Regions from separate parts of the Mesorhizobium sp. M3A.F.Ca.ET.175.01.1.1 genome, predicted to be linked through region 1. Evidence: predicted binding sites of a transcription regulator. Region 1 holds the regulator's gene; each other region holds the start of a gene.
What was found. The regulator LexA, encoded in region 1, represses DNA repair genes until DNA is damaged. The targets are predictions, from matches to a motif close to TGTTCNNNNTGTGTTCNG.
Positions count from the first base shown of each region.

Region 2: a site for LexA is predicted at 2,318-2,335, ahead of EN818_RS10205 (ATP-dependent helicase). Genes of this name have one in related genera too.
Region 3: a site for LexA is predicted at 2,225-2,242, ahead of EN818_RS06920 (helicase-related protein). Genes of this name have one in related genera too.

Region 1 is NZ_SRTP01000001.1:355,491-361,253, forward strand. It holds gene EN818_RS01775 (ComEC/Rec2 family competence protein) at 1-1,865, shown strand, start outside; gene lexA (transcriptional repressor LexA) at 1,859-2,599, opposite strand; gene glp (gephyrin-like molybdotransferase Glp) at 2,717-3,922, opposite strand; gene moaC (cyclic pyranopterin monophosphate synthase MoaC) at 3,923-4,402, opposite strand; gene trpC (indole-3-glycerol phosphate synthase TrpC) at 4,404-5,216, opposite strand; gene trpD (anthranilate phosphoribosyltransferase) at 5,221-5,763, opposite strand, start outside.
Region 2 is NZ_SRTP01000003.1:467,357-473,119, forward strand. It holds gene EN818_RS10200 (hypothetical protein) at 1-145, opposite strand, end outside; gene EN818_RS10205 (ATP-dependent helicase) at 222-2,303, opposite strand; gene EN818_RS32620 (hypothetical protein) at 2,508-2,675, opposite strand; gene EN818_RS10210 (hypothetical protein) at 2,810-2,992, shown strand; gene EN818_RS10215 (LysR substrate-binding domain-containing protein) at 3,317-4,285, opposite strand; gene EN818_RS32625 (hypothetical protein) at 4,397-5,230, shown strand; gene EN818_RS10235 (DMT family transporter) at 5,323-5,763, shown strand, end outside.
Region 3 is NZ_SRTP01000002.1:464,608-470,370, forward strand. It holds gene EN818_RS06910 (acetyl-CoA C-acetyltransferase) at 1-848, shown strand, start outside; gene phbB (acetoacetyl-CoA reductase) at 961-1,686, shown strand; gene EN818_RS06920 (helicase-related protein) at 2,410-5,763, shown strand, end outside.

The sequences.
Region 1 (5,763 bases):
TCGACCTGGTCTCAACCGCGCACCCGAAGCTGCGCTATGCACCCGACCGCGTCCGACTTTCGGCACGGCGGATCCCGCCAGGCTTGACGGCTGGATCGCTGGTGACGGGTTATGCACGCCTATTATCGCCAACAGGCCCCGTTCGCCCCGACAGCTACGACTTTTCCTTCGACAGCTATTTTTCTGGTATCGGCGCCAGCGGGTTTTTCCTGGGCGATCCGAAGGTTGTGACGGCAACGGAGGCACCGTTCGGCGCACGCACCGCGTCCGCAATAGAAAACGCGCGCGAGACCATTGCCGATCACATCAGAAGCACCGTCGGCGGTCCCGAAGGCGAGATCGCGGCGGCGCTGATCGTTGGCGTTCGCGCCGGCATTCCAGAAGACATCAACGAGGCGATGCGAAGGACCGGCATCTACCACATCATCTCGATTTCGGGACTGCACATGGCGCTGGTCGCCGGCACGATCATGCTTTTGCTGCGCGGCGCCTTCGCGCTGCTTCCCGATTTCTCTTCCCGCCGGCCGGTCAAGAAATATGCTGCGGCGATCGCGCTGCTGTCGATTGCAGCCTATCTGGTCATTTCCGGCATCGTTGTGGCCGCCGAACGAAGCTTCATCATGCTGGCGGTGATGCTGGTTGCCGTTGTCTTCGACCGGGCGGCGCTGACCATGCGCAACCTGGCGATTTCGGCAATCGCGGTGATCGTGGTTTCGCCGCATGAAGTGGTCGGCCCAAGTTTTCAGATGTCGTTCGCCGCGACCGCCGCCCTTGTCGGCGCCTATGCCGGTTGGGCTGACTACCGCGCCGACAAAGTGAGAGCGCCACCGGCAAAGCGCTCGTTTCTCGGATACCTGTCCCGGAAGCTGGCGGTTGGCGTGGGCGGCGGCGCGATGACATCAATCATCGCCGGAAGCGCAACGGCGCTGTTTGCCATCTGGCATTTCCAGCGCGTATCGCCGCTCAGCCTGCTGGCCAATCTGGCAGTGATGCCGATCGTCTCGCTGGTTGTCATGCCGTTCGCGGTCTTCAGCGTGCTGATGATGCCGTTCGGCTTCGACGGGCCTTTCCTCTATGTGATGGGCAAAGGCCTGACGGCGATGGTCGCCATCTCGGGATGGTTTTCCGAACGTTCACCAGTGGATGCAGTGGGGTTGATCTCGATACAGTCTGTGCTGCTGGCGACGGTCGCGCTGGTCATCGCGACCATGGCGACCACCTGGCTCAGGCTCGGCGCCGTTCCCTTCGCGATTGCGGCCTTGTTGGCCATTCCGCATGTCCGTACCCCGGATGTGCTCATCTCCGAGGATGCGCATCTGGTTGCGATGCCGATCGGCGGCGGCGAACTCGCCATCAATCGAGCAAGCTCGAACGAGTTCATAACCGACAACTGGAAACGGGCGCTGCTGGCCGAAACGATCGTGCCGCCCGAGACATTCGCAAACGGGACGACGGACATCGCCGATCCTGTCGACCTGCCGCCGGGTTCGCCCTTCTATTGCACCGGCGACCTCTGCATCGGCCGGCATCCTTCCGGTGCGATCGTCGCGCTCGCAGAGAATCGCGACAGCGCCAAGCCGGCCTGCGGCTTCGCCGATCTCATCGTCATCAATGACGCCACGGCCTACAATCCTTGCCGGGATCCCCGAATCCTCGTCGTGACCAAGCGGCAATTGGCACGCGACGGAAGCGCTGCCGTCTTCTTCGACCCGCAATCGGCAACCGCGCGAGCCGAGATTCAGTATGCCGTCCACAGGCCCTATCGGCCCTGGCATGAGCAGCGAAAATACTCGCGCGAGGCAAGGGGGCTGCCGCCTTACAAGCGGCCCGAAAAGCCCGACGCCAAGCCACAAACCGCTCAGTAACGGCGGATCAGCCCGACGAGCCTGCCCTGAACCTTGACCCGGTCCGGCCCGAAGATGCGGGTCTCATAGGCCGGATTGGCGGCTTCCAGCGCAATCGAAGCGCCCTTGCGGCGGAAGCGCTTCAACGTCGCTTCCTCATCATCGACCAGCGCCACAACGATCTCACCGGGGCTCGCCGTATTGGCGTTGCGGATGATGACCGTATCGCCGTCGAAGATGCCGGCCTCGATCATCGAGTCGCCTTTGACTTCCAAGGCATAGTGCTCGCCGCCGGCGATCATGTCCGGCGGCACTGTGATCGAATGCGTCTGGTGCTGGATGGCGTCGATCGGCACACCGGCGGCGATACGGCCCATCACCGGAATGGACACCGCCGAAACAGCGTCATCGTCATTGCTGGGTGCGGGTGTGCGCGAGGGCGCCGCCGGCTTGATCTGCCGGCCGAGATTGCCTTGTCCGAGGCTTCCCTGGATGACGCTCGGCGAAAACTTCTTGGCGGCGTTGAGGCCGGGCGCGATCGAATCGGGCAGCCGCAGCACTTCGAGCGCGCGCGCCCGGTTCGGCAGCCGGCGTATGAAGCCGCGCTCTTCCAGCGCCGTGATCAGCCGATGGATGCCCGACTTCGAGGCAAGGTCGAGCGCCTCCTTCATCTCGTCGAAAGACGGCGGAATGCCGCTTTCCTTGAGCCGTTCATGGATGAACATCAGCAGTTCATGTTGTTTACGCGTCAGCATGGCGGCCCCCAACGGGTTCTGGAACCAGAATCGGAAAAACAAACCCAGAACAAACACTATCTGTTCCAGTTGTGTTCCGCAACCGTTTAAAGTTTAATGAATGTGTTGACGTTTTGTTCAGCGTAGCATCAGCACGCTGCATTCGGCGCCGGCTTCAGCTGCCGGCGCAAAAGGTTCGCGCACGATCAAGCCGTTGGCATCGGCCAGCATTCTCAGCATCGAGGAATCCTGGATGCCGAACGGAGTCGCAACCAACGCTCCGCGATCGTCGCGCACAACGGCACGCACATAGTCCTGCCTGACATCGTTGGCCCGCAATGCGGCGCCCAGCCGAGCCCTGCGAACGTCCTGGCTGAAGCTGCGGCCTGCGAGGCGCGCCAGAAGCGGCTTCACGAACAGCTGCGAGCAGACAAGGCTTGCGACCGGATTCCCAGGCAGGCCGATGCAGCGGGTATTGCCGAGGCGGCCGAACATCAATGGCTTGCCGGGCCGCATGGCGATTTTCCAGAAATCGAGCTGCATGCCTTCGCCGGTCAGCACGCCATGGATCAGATCGTGGTCGCCGACCGAGGCGCCGCCGAGCGTCACGATGACATCGGCGCCGGCCGCTACGGCCTTCCTGACCAGAGCTGCGATCGCTTCGTGCCGGTCCGCGGCGATGCCGAGGTCGAGCGCGCGTGCTCCAACCGATTGCGCCACGGCGGCGACACCATAGGCGTTGGACGAGATGATCTGGTCGGGTCCAAGTTCGCTGCCGGGCGGCTGCAATTCGTCGCCGGTGGCGATGATCGCGACCAGCGGCCGCCGGACGACATTGACATTTGCATGATTGGCAGATGCCGCGAGTGAAAGTGCTGCCGGATCGAGCAGGCGACCTTTCTCGAGCAGCATGTCGCCCTGGCCGAAGTCCAGTCCGCGGAGGCGGATATTGCGGCCCGCTTTGGTCGGTTCGGTCACCTCGATGCTGCCGCCACCGATGTCGCGCACGTTCTCCTGGATGACAATCGTGTCGGCGCCTTCGGGGACTGGTGCGCCCGTAAAGATCCGGACGGCCTCGCCCTGGCCGACTGACCCCGCGAAGCCGCGCCCGGCGGATGCCATGCCGATCACGGAGAGACGCGCCGGCACCGACGCCACATCCGCGGAGCGTGCGGCATAGCCGTCCATTGCGGAAGCATCGAAGGGCGGTTGGGTGCGCAGCGCCAGCACCGGCTCGGCCAGCACACGGCCTGCCGCATCGGCGAGCGGAACGCTTTCACCCGGCAGTGGCGCGGCGCCTTCCAGCAGGCGTTCGAGCGCCTCCGCGACTGGCACCAACGCCATTTAGGCACCTGCCTTGTAGTCGCCCGACTTGCCGCCAGTCTTCTCGACCAGCCGTATGCCGGAAATCACCATGGCGCGGTCGGCCGCCTTGGCCATGTCGTAGATAGTGAGGCAGGCGACCGATGCCGCGGTCAGCGCTTCCATCTCCACACCTGTCTTGCCGGTGACTCGGGCAAGCGCTGTGACCTTCAGGCCTGGAAGCGAACGGTCTGGCTCGATGTCGACGGCAACCTTGGTCAGAAGGAGCGGATGGCAGAGCGGCACAAGCTCATGCGTCTTCTTGGCCGCCATGATGCCGGCGATGCGGGCCGTGCCCAGCACATCGCCCTTCTTTGCGTCGCCGGCCAGGATCATGTCCAGGGTTTCGGGCCGCATGAAGACGAAGCCTTCGGCGATTGCCGTGCGTGTCGTCTCGGCCTTGTCGCCGACATCGACCATGTTGGCTTCGCCCTTGGCGCTCAGATGGGTGAGGGCGGCCATCTCAAACAGCCTCGGCAGGCGCCTTGCCGGTGAGCAACAGCTGCGTTGCCGCCGCCACGTCATCCTGCCGCATGAGGCTCTCGCCGACGAGGAAAGTGCCGATGCCGCTCTCTTCCATCCGACGGCAGTCCTGATGGGTGAAGATGCCGCTTTCGCTGACCAGCAGCCGCTCGGCCGGCACCATGGCTGCAAGCCGCTCGGATACCTCGAGGCTGGTCTCGAACGTCCTTAGGTTGCGATTGTTGATGCCGATCAGCCGGGACTTAAGCGCGAGCGCACGCTCCATTTCTTTTTCGTCATGCACCTCGACCAGGGCATCCATGCCAAGTCCGAAAGCCGTCGCTTCCAGTTCGCGGGCCAGCGCATCATCGACGCTTGCCATGATGATCAGGATCGCGTCGGCGCCCAAGGCGCGCGCCTCGTAGACCTGATAGGGATCGAACAGGAAATCCTTGCGCAGGGCAGGTAGCGCGACGGCCGCCCGTGCGGCGGTCAGAAATCCTGGCGCGCCCTGGAAGGACGGACCGTCGGTGAGCACCGAGAGGCAGGCCGCTCCGCCTTGCTGATAGGCCCTGGCGAGTGCGGGCGGGTCGAAGTCGGCCCGGATCAGACCCTTCGAGGGACTGGCCTTCTTGATCTCGGCAATCAGCGCGAAGCCACCGGCCTTCCGCCTCGCCTCGAGCGCCGCAAGGAAGCCGCGCGGCGGTTCGGCGCCGTTCGCCCTGGCCTGGATCTCGGCAAGCGGCACGGCCAGCTTCGCCGCTGCGATCTCCTCGCGCTTGTATGCCTCGATCTTGCGCAGAATGTCGGACAAGGTTCTAACCGTTCGAAATCTCGACGAGCTTGTCGAGCACCGCAAGGGCCCGGCCGCTGTCGATGGCTTGTGCGGCGGCCGCAATGCCGTCGGCGAGCGTCGTCGCCTTGCCCGCCACCACTAGGCCGGCGCCGGCATTCATCAGCACGGTGTCGCGATAGGCGCCGGCCGCGCCACCCAGCATATCGCGCAGCGCCTTGGCGTTGTAGGCCGCATCGCCGCCGCGCAGCTCTTCCTTCGCGTGCCGCTTCAGGCCCATTGCTTCGGGGGTGAGGGTGAAAGTGCGGATTTCACTGCCGGCAAGCTCGGCCACCTGCGTCTCGCCGGTGGTGGTGATCTCGTCATAGCCGTCGCCATGGACCACCCAGGCATGCTCGGCGCCAAGCGCCTTCAGTGTCTCGGCCACCGGCACGATCCATTCCGGCAGGAAGACGCCCACCATCTGGCGGCTGACGCCGGCCGGGTTCGACAGCGGCCCGAGCAGGTTGAAGATGGTGCGCGTGCCGAGCTCGACCCGCGTCGGCCCGACATGCTTCATCGCCGGATG
Region 2 (5,763 bases), on a different contig from region 1:
TTGTGCCCTCGAGCCGGGCGAGCAGGGCGGCGGCGCATTGGTTCATCCCGCCATAGATGGCCGGCCGCGTCTCAGCCCGGTGACAGGACTGCATGTCGGGGCTGCAAGAAAGCAGGATCAGCGCCACTACAGCTGTCGGCTCCATCGACGCGCTCCGTTGATGGGCGAAGAACGCCGATCCGGGCCTTTGGTTGCCGCATGGCCGTGCCGAAACTGGAAGCCTATTTCCACATGCCGCGCATGCGAGCGCCGAGATCGACCTTGACCGCAGGCCTGGCGCGCGGGTCGTTGGTCATCCGCGCGCTGGCCCAGGACGACTGCTCGAAGGCGGCAAGCATCGAGGCCGGGATGAAGCGGGTGCGCGAGGCGTAGACGTGGCGGTCGCCGCGCGCCGGCTGGTTATGCGGGTAGAACCGCTGCGGCACGACAAGGTGCAGGCTGTCCTTGGCCCGCGTCATCGCCACATAGAGAAGCCTGCGTTCCTCCTCGATGTCTTCCTTGGTGCCGACGCCGAGATCGGCCGGGATGCAGCCGTCGACCGTGTTGAGCAGGAAGACGTTCTTCCACTCCTGGCCCTTGGCCGAATGGATGGTCGACAGGATCAGGTAATCCTCGTCGCGGTGCGGCGGGCCGGCCTGGTCGCTGGTGGCGTCCGGCGGGTCGAGCGTCAACTCGGTCAGGAAACGTTCGCGCGAGGGATAGCCGGACGCGATCTGCTCCAGCTGCAGCAGGTCCGCGCGGCGCGTGATCGCATCCTCGTGAATGCGTTCAAGATGCGGCTCGTACCAGAGCCGGACCCGTTCGAGGTCGGCCGGCCATTTAGCGCCGGCCCTGAGACTGCTGTAGATACCGAGAAAGACCGGCCAATCTTCAGCCGCGCGCTGCGGCGGCCGGAAGCGGGCGAGGCCCATCGTCTCGTCCAGCGACGTCGCCATCGCCTCGATGATCTGCGAAGCGGCGGACGGACCGATGCCCGGCATCAACTGCAGCACGCGGAAGCCGGCGACGCGGTCGCGCGGGTTCTCGGCAAAGCGCAGCATCGCCAGCATGTCCTTGACGTGGGCGGCGTCGAGGAATTTCAGCCCGCCGAATTTCACGAAAGGGATATTGCGGCGCGTGAGCTCGACCTCCAGCGGCCCGCTGTGATGCGAGGCGCGGAAGAGCACGGCCTGCGCCTTCAGCGCCGTGCCGGCCTCGCGCTCGGCCAGGATCGCCTGGCAGACGTAATCGGCCTGCTCGGCCTCGTCGCGCACGCTGACCAGTTGCGGCTTGTGCGACGATCTGCGCTCGGTCCACAGGTTCTTGGTGAAGCGCTCGGTGGCTTCGCCGATCACCGCATTGGCGGCGGCAAGGATGGTCTCGGTCGAGCGGTAGTTGCGCTCCAGCATCACGACCGAGGCGCCTTGCGCGAACTGCTTTGGGAAATCCAGGATGTTGCGCACTTCGGCGGCACGGAAGGAATAGATCGACTGGGCGTCGTCGCCCACCACCGTCAGCCCGGCGCCATCCGGCTTCAATGCCAGGAGAATAGAGGCCTGCAGCCGGTTGGTGTCCTGGTATTCATCGACCAGCACGTGATCGAAGCGGGAGCCGAGATGCGCCGCGATCTCCGGCTCCGCCGCCATCTGCGCCCAGTAGAGCAAGAGGTCGTCGTAATCGAGCACGTTCTGCGCCTGCTTGGCCTCGACATAGGCCGCGAACAGGGCCTTCAGCTGGTCCGTCCAGCCGGCGCACCAGGGAAAGGCGGAGCCCAGCACCTCGCCGAGCGGCGCCTGCGCGTTGACGGCGCGCGAATAGATCTGCAGGCACGTGCCCTTGGTCGGGAAGCGGCTCTCGGTCTTGGAAAATCCGAGTTCGTGCCGGGCCAGATTCATCAGATCGGCCGAATCCTCGCGGTCGTGGATGGTGAAGGCGGGATCGAGCCCGATCTGCTCGGCATAGTCGCGCAGCAGCCTGGCGCCGATGCCGTGGAAGGTGCCGGCCCAGGAGAGCGCGTCGGCGATGATGGCGGCGTCGCGGCCAAGCACCTCGCCGGCGATGCGCTCGACGCGCTTGGCCATCTCGGCCGCGGCACGGCGTGAAAACGTCATCAGCAGGATGCGGCGCGGATCGGCGCCCTTGACGATCAGATGGGCGACGCGATGTGCCAGCGTATTGGTCTTGCCGGAGCCGGCGCCGGCGATCACCAGCAGCGGCGCCGCCACCTTGCCGTCGCCATGCACCACCGCCAGCCGCTGCTCGTCATTCAGCCGCGCGAGATAGGCGGGCGCCTCGAAGGACGAATCACGAGCGGCGATGTTCATCGCCCATCAAGCATCGTTTCCGCTTTGTTCGCAACGGGGATCTCCCTCCTTGAGGGGGAGATGTCGCCAAAGGCGACAGAGGGGGTCGCCGCGCGTGAAGCGCCGGCGCTGTCGTACTTCCGAGAAGGAGCGCCGCGCTCGACGCGAGACGACCCCCTCTGGCCTGTCGGCCATCTCCCCCTCAAGAGGGGAGAACAGCTGTGTCTACCGCTTCGGCTCCACTCCCATCGCCGCCGACTGGCGCCGCAGCGCGCGCCGCTCGTCGCCAGGCATCTCCAGCGGTGCGACGTCGCCGGGCACTTCCTCGATGATCCTCATCGTGACGCGGTAGGCGGTATAGGCGAATAGGCCGGTGAGCAACAGGCGGATCATGACCATCTCCTGATTTGGCTTCGAGCGGGCTCGGTGTTCAACCGGGCATGTGCCGGTTGGTTCCCCGTTCCACGCAACCAAACCGCCAGCGCTTCGTTTGCCCAGTGAAAAGGGGCGAACGAGAGGAGGTCGTCATGAAGAAGCTTCCTGTGCTGCTGGCCTTTGCGGCAGGGCTCGCGCTCGCCGCCTGCGACAACAGCGTGCAACCCACCAAGGCGCCGAGCGACACCGTCGACAAGAATCCTCAGGTCGACAAGAACCCGGTGCCGCAGTCGACCACCGGCGGCGATCAGCCCGGCACGCCACCGAAGCAGTGACGCCGCGCAATCGCCAGCCATAGTCGAATGAAAGTCGCCGGCAAGAGAAAGGCCGGCGCTGCTTGGGAGGAAGCTGGGAAGCGCCGGCCAAGCGGGAAAATCAGGCCCGCCGCACAAAACACCATAGCTGAGTCTTGCCGCCGGGTCAGCGGCGCGCCGCGGAAGACCTGTTGAAGGTGGTCAGAAATTCCAGCGATTGTGTGAAATCTACAACAAATGTCCTGAGCTGGTCCCAGGCATTGGTGCTGCCGGTTCATTGTAGAAGATCGAACACATAGCCTGGTATGCTGTGCGTTCTTGAATGTCTAAACTTGCACGGGTGCCTTACGCCATCGCTGCCCGTCTTACGGGCAGGTTCGTGATCTCGACGTCCAATTGGCGCTGCGTCAGCGCCGCTTCGGCCATGATCCACTGCTTGAACAAGCTCACCTTGCGGGCGCCAATCGCCTTGCCAGGGCAGACGAAATACCAGCCGGCGCTGTTGGGATGGTGCACCGCGAACGGCGCCACCAGCCGCTCGGCGCGGATGTCGCTTGCCATGTAGGCGCGGTTGGCGACCGCAAAGCCCATCCCGGCGTTGGCCGCTTCATAGGACATCATGCAGGAATCGAAATAGATGCTCTTCGCCTCGCCGAGCACGAAGCTCGCGCCGGCGAAGCGCAGCCACGACTGCCAGTTCTGGGTGCAGGTCTCGGAGTGGAGCAGGGTGAAGTGCCTCAAATCGTCGGGCGTCACCCTCGACAGCGGCTTGTTGCCCAGCACCTCGTGGAACAGCTTGCGGCTGCACACCGGGGTCAGGTCCTCCCGGAACAGAAGCTCGGAACTGAGGCCCGGGAAACTGCCGTCGCCATACCGGATCTCCAGATCGTATTCCGAGGTCGCGAATTCATGCGTGGCATAGGATGTCGAGACCCGCATCTCGATCTCGGGATACTGCCGCTGGAAGGCGGAGAGCCGTGGAAACAGCCAGCGCGCGGCAAAGGTCGGCAGCACGCAGATCTTCAGAACATGAGCCTGGGACTGGCCGGTGGCCTCCATATTGGCGGCCACGATGCGCTCTAGAGCCTCGCGTACCTGCGCCACATAGGCCTCGCCCTCCGGCGTCAGCGACACCGCATTGCCGCCGCGCTGGAAAATCTTGAAGCGGAGCTGGTCCTCCAGGCTCTTCACCCGCTGGCTGACTGCCGAAGCGGTGATGAACTGCTCTTCGCCTGCGCGCGTGAAGTTTTTATGCCGTGCGGCACTCTCCACGATTTTCAGTGAATTCAGGTTGACCTGACTGAGCAGACGCACCGGTTTGGACCTTAAGCTGGGCTTAGGCTAGCACCAGCATTCCTAAATTTACAGGGGTAGGGGAATTAATTGACTGTTTACCAAGTGTTGCCCCCAGCTTGGAGAAGTAGAATGAACGCCCATACAATCCCCGAACTGCGCTGCGCGATGAGCCGCGAGGCCATCATTGGCCATGAGACGGCTTGGAAAGTGTCGGGCTTCGGGGTCGCCCAGTATCGCCACGGCTACGACCCGGATCTGCTTACCGCGATCGAGGAGGCGGCGCGCAAGCTCAAGGACAAGCACGCGGTGCACAAGCATCTCGATCTTACCTTCATCACCGGCGCCGACCGTTACATCCCGGAGATCAAGGAGCTTCTCAACGACAAGCTGCGCCTGGAGCGGCTCTCGGACATGATGGGCACCAGGCTCGAACCCTATCCGCTGTCGATCGTCGGCTCGACCGTCACCTTCATGAGCCCCAGGGACGGCGCCGTCGATTGGCATTGCGATGGCGTTCCGGTGACGGAGCTCATTCCGCTGTCGATGACCGATCCGCTGATCGGCGGCCATCTCGAGATCTATTGCGACGACTCCGAGACCGGCCGTGCCCTCCTCGAAAGCGGTCGCGACCTGCCGCGCAACAAGATCATGCGCATCGACCACAAGATCAATTATGCCACGCTGGGCCAGTTCCTCGGCGTGCTGCACCGCGCCGCTCCCATCCAGCTCGGCGAACGCGTCACCCTGGTGCTCAACCAGCGCTCGGTGTCCAAGCCCTATGTCGACGACAACCGCATGTTCTACCTCGCCGCCGACAACGACCAGGACCGTGCCTGGGTGAACGAGCTGGCCGAGGATGTCTGGAACAACCAGCTTCCGGCCTATCGCCGCCATGCCGAAGAACACCCCATGCCACAACCGGTCGCCGAGACGGTCGCCGGCGGGGCAAGGGAAACATGGTAGCGAGTCCCGAGCCGGCCGGACGGCAGCCGTCGCTGAGCGCGCAGCCGGGCATGGCTCGAGGGCGAGAAATCCGCAGCGGCGCCGCCGCCCCGATGGCGGCGCTGGCCTTCGCTCTCGGCGCCGTGGCGCTGTGGGCCACCAACGCCCTTGTCGGCAAGACGCTGCTGGCCAGCCATCCGGTGTCGCTGGTGCAGTTCCTGCAGTTCTGCGGCGCCAGCCTGGTCTTTGTGATGATCAGGCTGGTGCGCACCTCTCCGTCTCCCCTTGCGGGGTCCGAAGGGCGGGGCGAGAGCCGTGGCTCGCCCCCGGGCAGTGGACCGGCGCGGCGCGCCGAGACGGATGAGGGATGGTGGCCGGAGCGCGGTCGCCACCAAGCTGGAGCACCCCTGATCCGTCATCTTCGGCGACACCTTCTCCCACGAGGGGGGAAGGGCAAGCCTGCGCGGAGCCTGGCCGCATACGCCGTCGGCTTCATCGGCCTCGTCGGCACCATGGTGCTGCAATACATCGCCTTCGCCTCGATGCCGGTCATC
Region 3 (5,763 bases), on a different contig from region 1:
TCGTCGCCGGCGGTCAGGAATCGATGTCGCTCTCGCCGCACGCCCAGCATCTGCGCGCCGGCGTCAAGATGGGCGACTACAAGATGATCGACACCATGATCAAGGACGGCTTGTGGGATGCTTTCCACGGCTATCACATGGGCACCACCGCCGAGAACGTCGCCCGCCAGTTCCAGATCACCCGCGACGACCAGGACCAGTTCGCGCTGGCCTCCCAGAACAAGGCCGAGGCGGCACAGAAGGCCGGCAAGTTCAAGGACGAGATCGTCGCGTTCACTGTTGCGGGCAGAAAGGGCGACACCATCGTCGACCAGGACGAATACATCCGCCACGGCGCGACGCTGGATGGCATGACCAAGCTGAAGCCTGCCTTCGACAAGGAAGGCACGGTGACGGCCGGCAACGCCTCCGGCATCAATGACGGCGCCGCCGGCGCACTGCTGATGAGCGAAGCCGAGGCCGCCCGCCGCGGCATCACGCCGCTCGTGCGCATCGCCTCCTGGGCGACCGCCGGCGTCGATCCGACGATCATGGGCACGGGGCCGATCCCGGCGTCGCGCAAGGCGCTGGAAAAGGCCGGCTGGTCGGTCGGCGACCTCGATCTGGTCGAGGCCAACGAAGCCTTCGCCGCGCAGGCCTGCGCCGTCAACAAGGACATGGGCTGGGATCCTGCGATCGTCAACGTCAATGGCGGCGCGATCGCCATCGGCCATCCGATCGGCGCCTCCGGCGCCCGCGTCTTCAACACGCTGGTGTTTGAGATGCGTCGCCGCGGCGCCAAGAAGGGTCTCGCGACGCTGTGCATCGGCGGCGGCATGGGCGTCGCCATGTGCGTGGAAGCGCTCTGAGAAAAGAGTGAATGGTGAATGGCAAAATGGTGAATGGCCGGTCGCGACCGTCATGAACCCGTTCGCTATTCACCATTGACCATTCACCAGATCTTTAGGGAGAGGAAATTTCATGAGCAAGGTAGCAATCGTCACGGGCGGATCGCGCGGTATCGGTGCGGCGATATCGGTGGCCTTGAAGAATGCCGGCTATTCGGTTGCCGCGAACTATGCCGGCAATGACGCGGCGGCCGAGAAGTTCAAGGCCGAGACCGGCATCCCGGTCTACAAATGGTCGGTCGCAGACTACGACGCCTGCGCGGCCGGCATCAAGCAGGTCGAGGCCGATCTCGGTCCGGTCGGCGTGCTGGTCAACAATGCCGGCATTACCCGCGACGCCATGTTCCACAAAATGACGCCCGCCCAATGGAAGGAAGTCGTCGACACCAATCTCTCCGGCGTCTTCAACATGACGCATCCGCTGTGGGGCGGCATGCGCGACCGCAAGTTCGGCCGCGTCATCACCATTTCCTCCATCAATGGCCAGAAGGGGCAGGCCGGCCAGGCCAACTACTCCGCCGCCAAGGCCGGCGACATCGGCTTCTCCAAGGCGCTGGCCCAGGAAGGCGCGCGCGCAGGCATCACCGTCAACGTCATCTGCCCCGGCTACATCGCCACCGAGATGGTCAAGGCGATCGACGAGAAGGTGCTCAACGAGCGTATCATCCCGCAGATCCCGGTCGGCCGCCTCGGCGAGCCGGAAGAGATCGCGCGTTGCGTCGTCTTCCTGGCGTCCGACGAAGCCGGCTTCATCACCGGCTCGACGATCACCGCCAATGGCGGCCAGTATTTCGCCTGAGATCTTGTTCGCCTGATTTCCTTCGACATCGCTGGCAGGCGGTCCGGAGCAACCGGGCCGCCTGTTTCGTTGGCGCCGCCAGGCTGGTCGCGGCGCATGCCTCAAGACGGCACGCAAAGGTTAACGGCCGCGCGGCGGCCTGTGCGAAAGCCTGTTCACAAGCTGTGAATTATCGGTGCGCAAGCTGTGCACAACACCATATCTGGGGGTGAACAAACCGGGAAAACTTGCAGATCGCTGATTCGTCGCCGATTCGTTCCGGGTTTGGCCGGAACGTTAACGCGACGGCCCCGAAATGACGCCTGAATTGTTAACGTCGATTAAGAAACGTCAATAATTTCATAACCTTGACAGCAACGCGCGGGGAGGTCGCCAGCCCTCGCCGGCAAAGGTTAACGCCGCGCCGGAAGGTGGCTCGTCCAAGCACGAAACGGGCCAATCCGGGGATTCAGCATGTGGTAAGACTCATCGTCAAAAAATCCACATATAGCCGTGAACAAACCCTGAATCAGGACGAGTCAGCGATTCGTCGCCGATTCGTTCCAGACTCGTTCCAACGGTTAATCGGCAGCGGTTTCTGACAGCGAATTGCAGCATCGCCGGCCTCCGCCGGAACAATTCCGCTTTCGCTTCGCGTCCGAAATCCCTATGTGTCGCCTGTCACACGCGGCGGCACCGCAGCGTTCCCGACAACAAGCGGCAGAAAGCCTCATTTCCGAGCCGATGAACATTCAGCCGAAACATACTAAGCCGCTGATCCTTTCGGGCCGCGACGTGACGGCCGTGCTGGGGCCGACCAACACCGGCAAAACCCATCTCGCCATCGAGCGCATGGTGGCGCACGAGACCGGCGTCATCGGCCTGCCGCTGAGGCTGCTCGCCCGCGAGGTCTATACCCGCGTTTGCGAGAAGGTCGGCGCCCACAAGGTGGCGCTGATCACCGGCGAGGAGAAGATCGTCCCGGCGAGCGCGAAATATTCGGTCTGCACCGTCGAGGCCATGCCGCGCGAGACCGACGCTGCCTTCGTGGCCATCGACGAGGTGCAACTCGCCGGCGACCTCGAACGCGGCCACATCTTCACCGACCGCATCCTGCATCTGCGCGGTCGCCAGGAGACACTGCTGCTGGGCGCCGCAACCATGCACGGCATCCTGCAGAAACTGCTGAAGGGCGTGTCGGTGGTGACGCGGCCACGGCTGTCGCACCTGGCCTATGCCGGCTCGAAGAAGCTCACCCGCCTGCCGCGGCGCACGGCGATCGTCGCCTTCTCCGCCGACGAAGTCTACGCCATCGCCGAACTGATCCGCCGCCAGCAGGGCGGTGCCGCCGTCGTGCTCGGTGCGCTCTCGCCCCGCACCCGCAATGCCCAGGTGGCGCTGTTCCAGTCGGGCGACGTCGATTATCTCGTCGCCACCGACGCCATCGGCATGGGGCTGAACCTCGATCTCGAGCACGTCGCCTTTGCCCAGAACCGCAAGTTCGACGGCTATCAATATCGCAATCTGACCGCCGCCGAGCTCGGCCAGATCGCCGGCCGCGCCGGCCGGCACCTGCGCGACGGCACGTTCGGCGTCACCGGCCAGGTCGACCCGTTCGACGAGGATCTGGTCAAGAAGATCGAGGCGCACGATTTCGACCCGGTGAAGGTGCTGCAGTGGCGCACCGCCGATTTCGATTTCGCCAGCCTCGACGCGCTGAAGCGCTCGATCGAGACCAACGCGCCGGTCGAAGGCCTGACGCGCGCCCTTCCGGCAGTAGACGCCCAGGCGCTCGAGCACCTGTCTCGTGACGCGGATATCCGCGCGCTCGCCAACAGCCCCGAGCGCGTGGCGCTGCTCTGGGAGGCCTGCGCCCTGCCGGACTACCGCAAGATCGCGCCCGCTCAGCACGCCGACCTCATCGCCTCGATCTACATGGATCTTGCCCGCCATGGCCATGTCGATGAGAACTACATGGCCGAGCAGGTTCGGCGCGCCGACACCACGGACGGCGATATCGACACGCTGTCGCACCGGATCGCCCAGATCCGCACCTGGACCTTCGTCTCCAACCGCCCAGGCTGGCTGGCCGATCAGGCACACTGGCGGGAAAAGACACGCGAAATCGAAGACAGATTGTCCGATGCGTTGCATGAGCGGTTGACGAAACGCTTCGTAGACCGCAGGACTTCCGTCCTCATGCGGCGCCTTAGAGAAAATACCATGCCTGAAGCCGAAATCAGCCCAACCGGAACCGTCCTCGTCGAAGGCCATCATGTCGGCGAGTTGCAGGGTTTCCGCTTCACCGCCGACCAGAGCGCCGGCGGCGAGGACGCCAAGGCGGTGCGCACCGCCGCGCAGAAGGCGCTTGCGGCCGAGTTCGAGGCACGCGCCGAACGCTTTGCCGCCTGCGCCAATGGCGACCTGGCGCTTGGCTCGGACGGCATCCTGCGCTGGATCGGCGCCCCCATCGGCACACTGGTTTCCGGCGACGAAGCGTTGAAGCCGCGGCTGGTGCTGCTCGCCGACGAGCAGCTCACCGGCCCGGCCCGCGACAAGGTGGCAGCGCGCGCCGAGCGCTTCGTCAACTACCAGATCGAATCCCTCCTGAAGCCACTGGTCGACCTCAAGAACGCCGAGCAGCTCACCGGCATCGGCCGCGGCATCGCCTTCCAGCTCGTCGAGCATTTCGGCCTCATCAATCGCCGCGATATCGCCGACGAGATGAAGTCGCTCGACCAGGAAGGACGTGCGGCGCTGCGCCGGCTTGGCGTGCGCTTCGGCGCCTACCACGTCTTCGTGCCGGCGCTGATCAAGCCGGCGCCCGCCGGGCTGGTCACGCTGCTCTGGGCGCTGCAGAGCGACGGCAAGGACAAACCCGGCTTTGGCGATGTCGTCCACGCTCTGGCGTCGGGCCGCACATCCGTGGTCATCGACCCAGCCTTCGACAAGACTTTCTACAAGCTTGCCGGCTACCGCAATCTCGGCCGCCGCGCCGTTCGCGTCGACATACTGGAGCGACTGGCCGATCTCATCCGACCGGCGACCAACTGGAAGCCCGGCCTCGGCCAGCGTCCCGACGGCGCCTATGACGGCCACGCCTTCATGGTGACGCCGCCGATGATGTCGATCCTCGGCGCCACCGCCGACGACATGGAAGAAATCCTCAAAGGCCTGGGCTACCGCGCCGAACCAAAGCCGGCGGCCGAGGTGAAGGCCAAGCTGGAGGCGCAGGACAACGCGGCTCGCGAAGCCGCCGCGGCCAAGCTCGCGGCCGAAGAGGCGGCTCGCGCCAGCCAGGCGGCGCAAGCAGAAGCTGCGGCGACAGACGCGATTGCCGCAGCATCGGTCGAAGGTTCGGAGCCGGCAGGCGTCGTCGAAGCGCCCGAAGTTGCCGCTGAAGCCGGCACGGAAGCGGCAGCGGAACCTGTCGCGGAAGAGCCGGCAGAAGCTGCCGTCGAGGTTGCGGAAGTGGCCCATCCTGCGGAGGAGAATTTCGCCGTGCCCGAGTCGGCCGAGAGCGCCGACGCCCTTGCCTCCTCCTCGATGGGGGATGCCGCGGCGCGAAGCGAAGCGGGTGATGGCGCCGACGATGCAGGCACTGCTGCCGCTGACGCTGCCCCGCCGTTGCGCGCCGGCCTTTCGGGCGAGGCTGACACCGCGGGAAGCCCGTCCGAGCAGGAAGAACCCAAGCCGATCCTGCTATGGCGCCAGGCCCGCTTCGACCACCAGCGCCCGCGCCACCGCCACCACGACAACCGTTCGCGCACCGGGAAGGCTGCCCGCGAGGGCCAGGCCGATGCCGCAAGCGGACAACCCGGCAATCGGTCAGGGCAAGAAGGTCGACGCGATCAGCGCGACGGCGCCGGCAAGCCGCGCTTCGATCGCAGCAAGTTCAAGCCCAGGCCGGAGCGCGAGACCGGCGAACGGCGCGAAGGACGGCCGCAAGGCGAGCGCCCCGAGCGCCGTGAGGCTCGGCCCGACTGGAAAGGCAACAGGCAGGACGCCAAGGAAAATGCCGCCGGCAAGCCGAGCTTCCAGGGCAAGCCGCGCGAGGAGCGCCCGCAGCGCTTCGATCCGGATTCGCCTTTCGCCAAG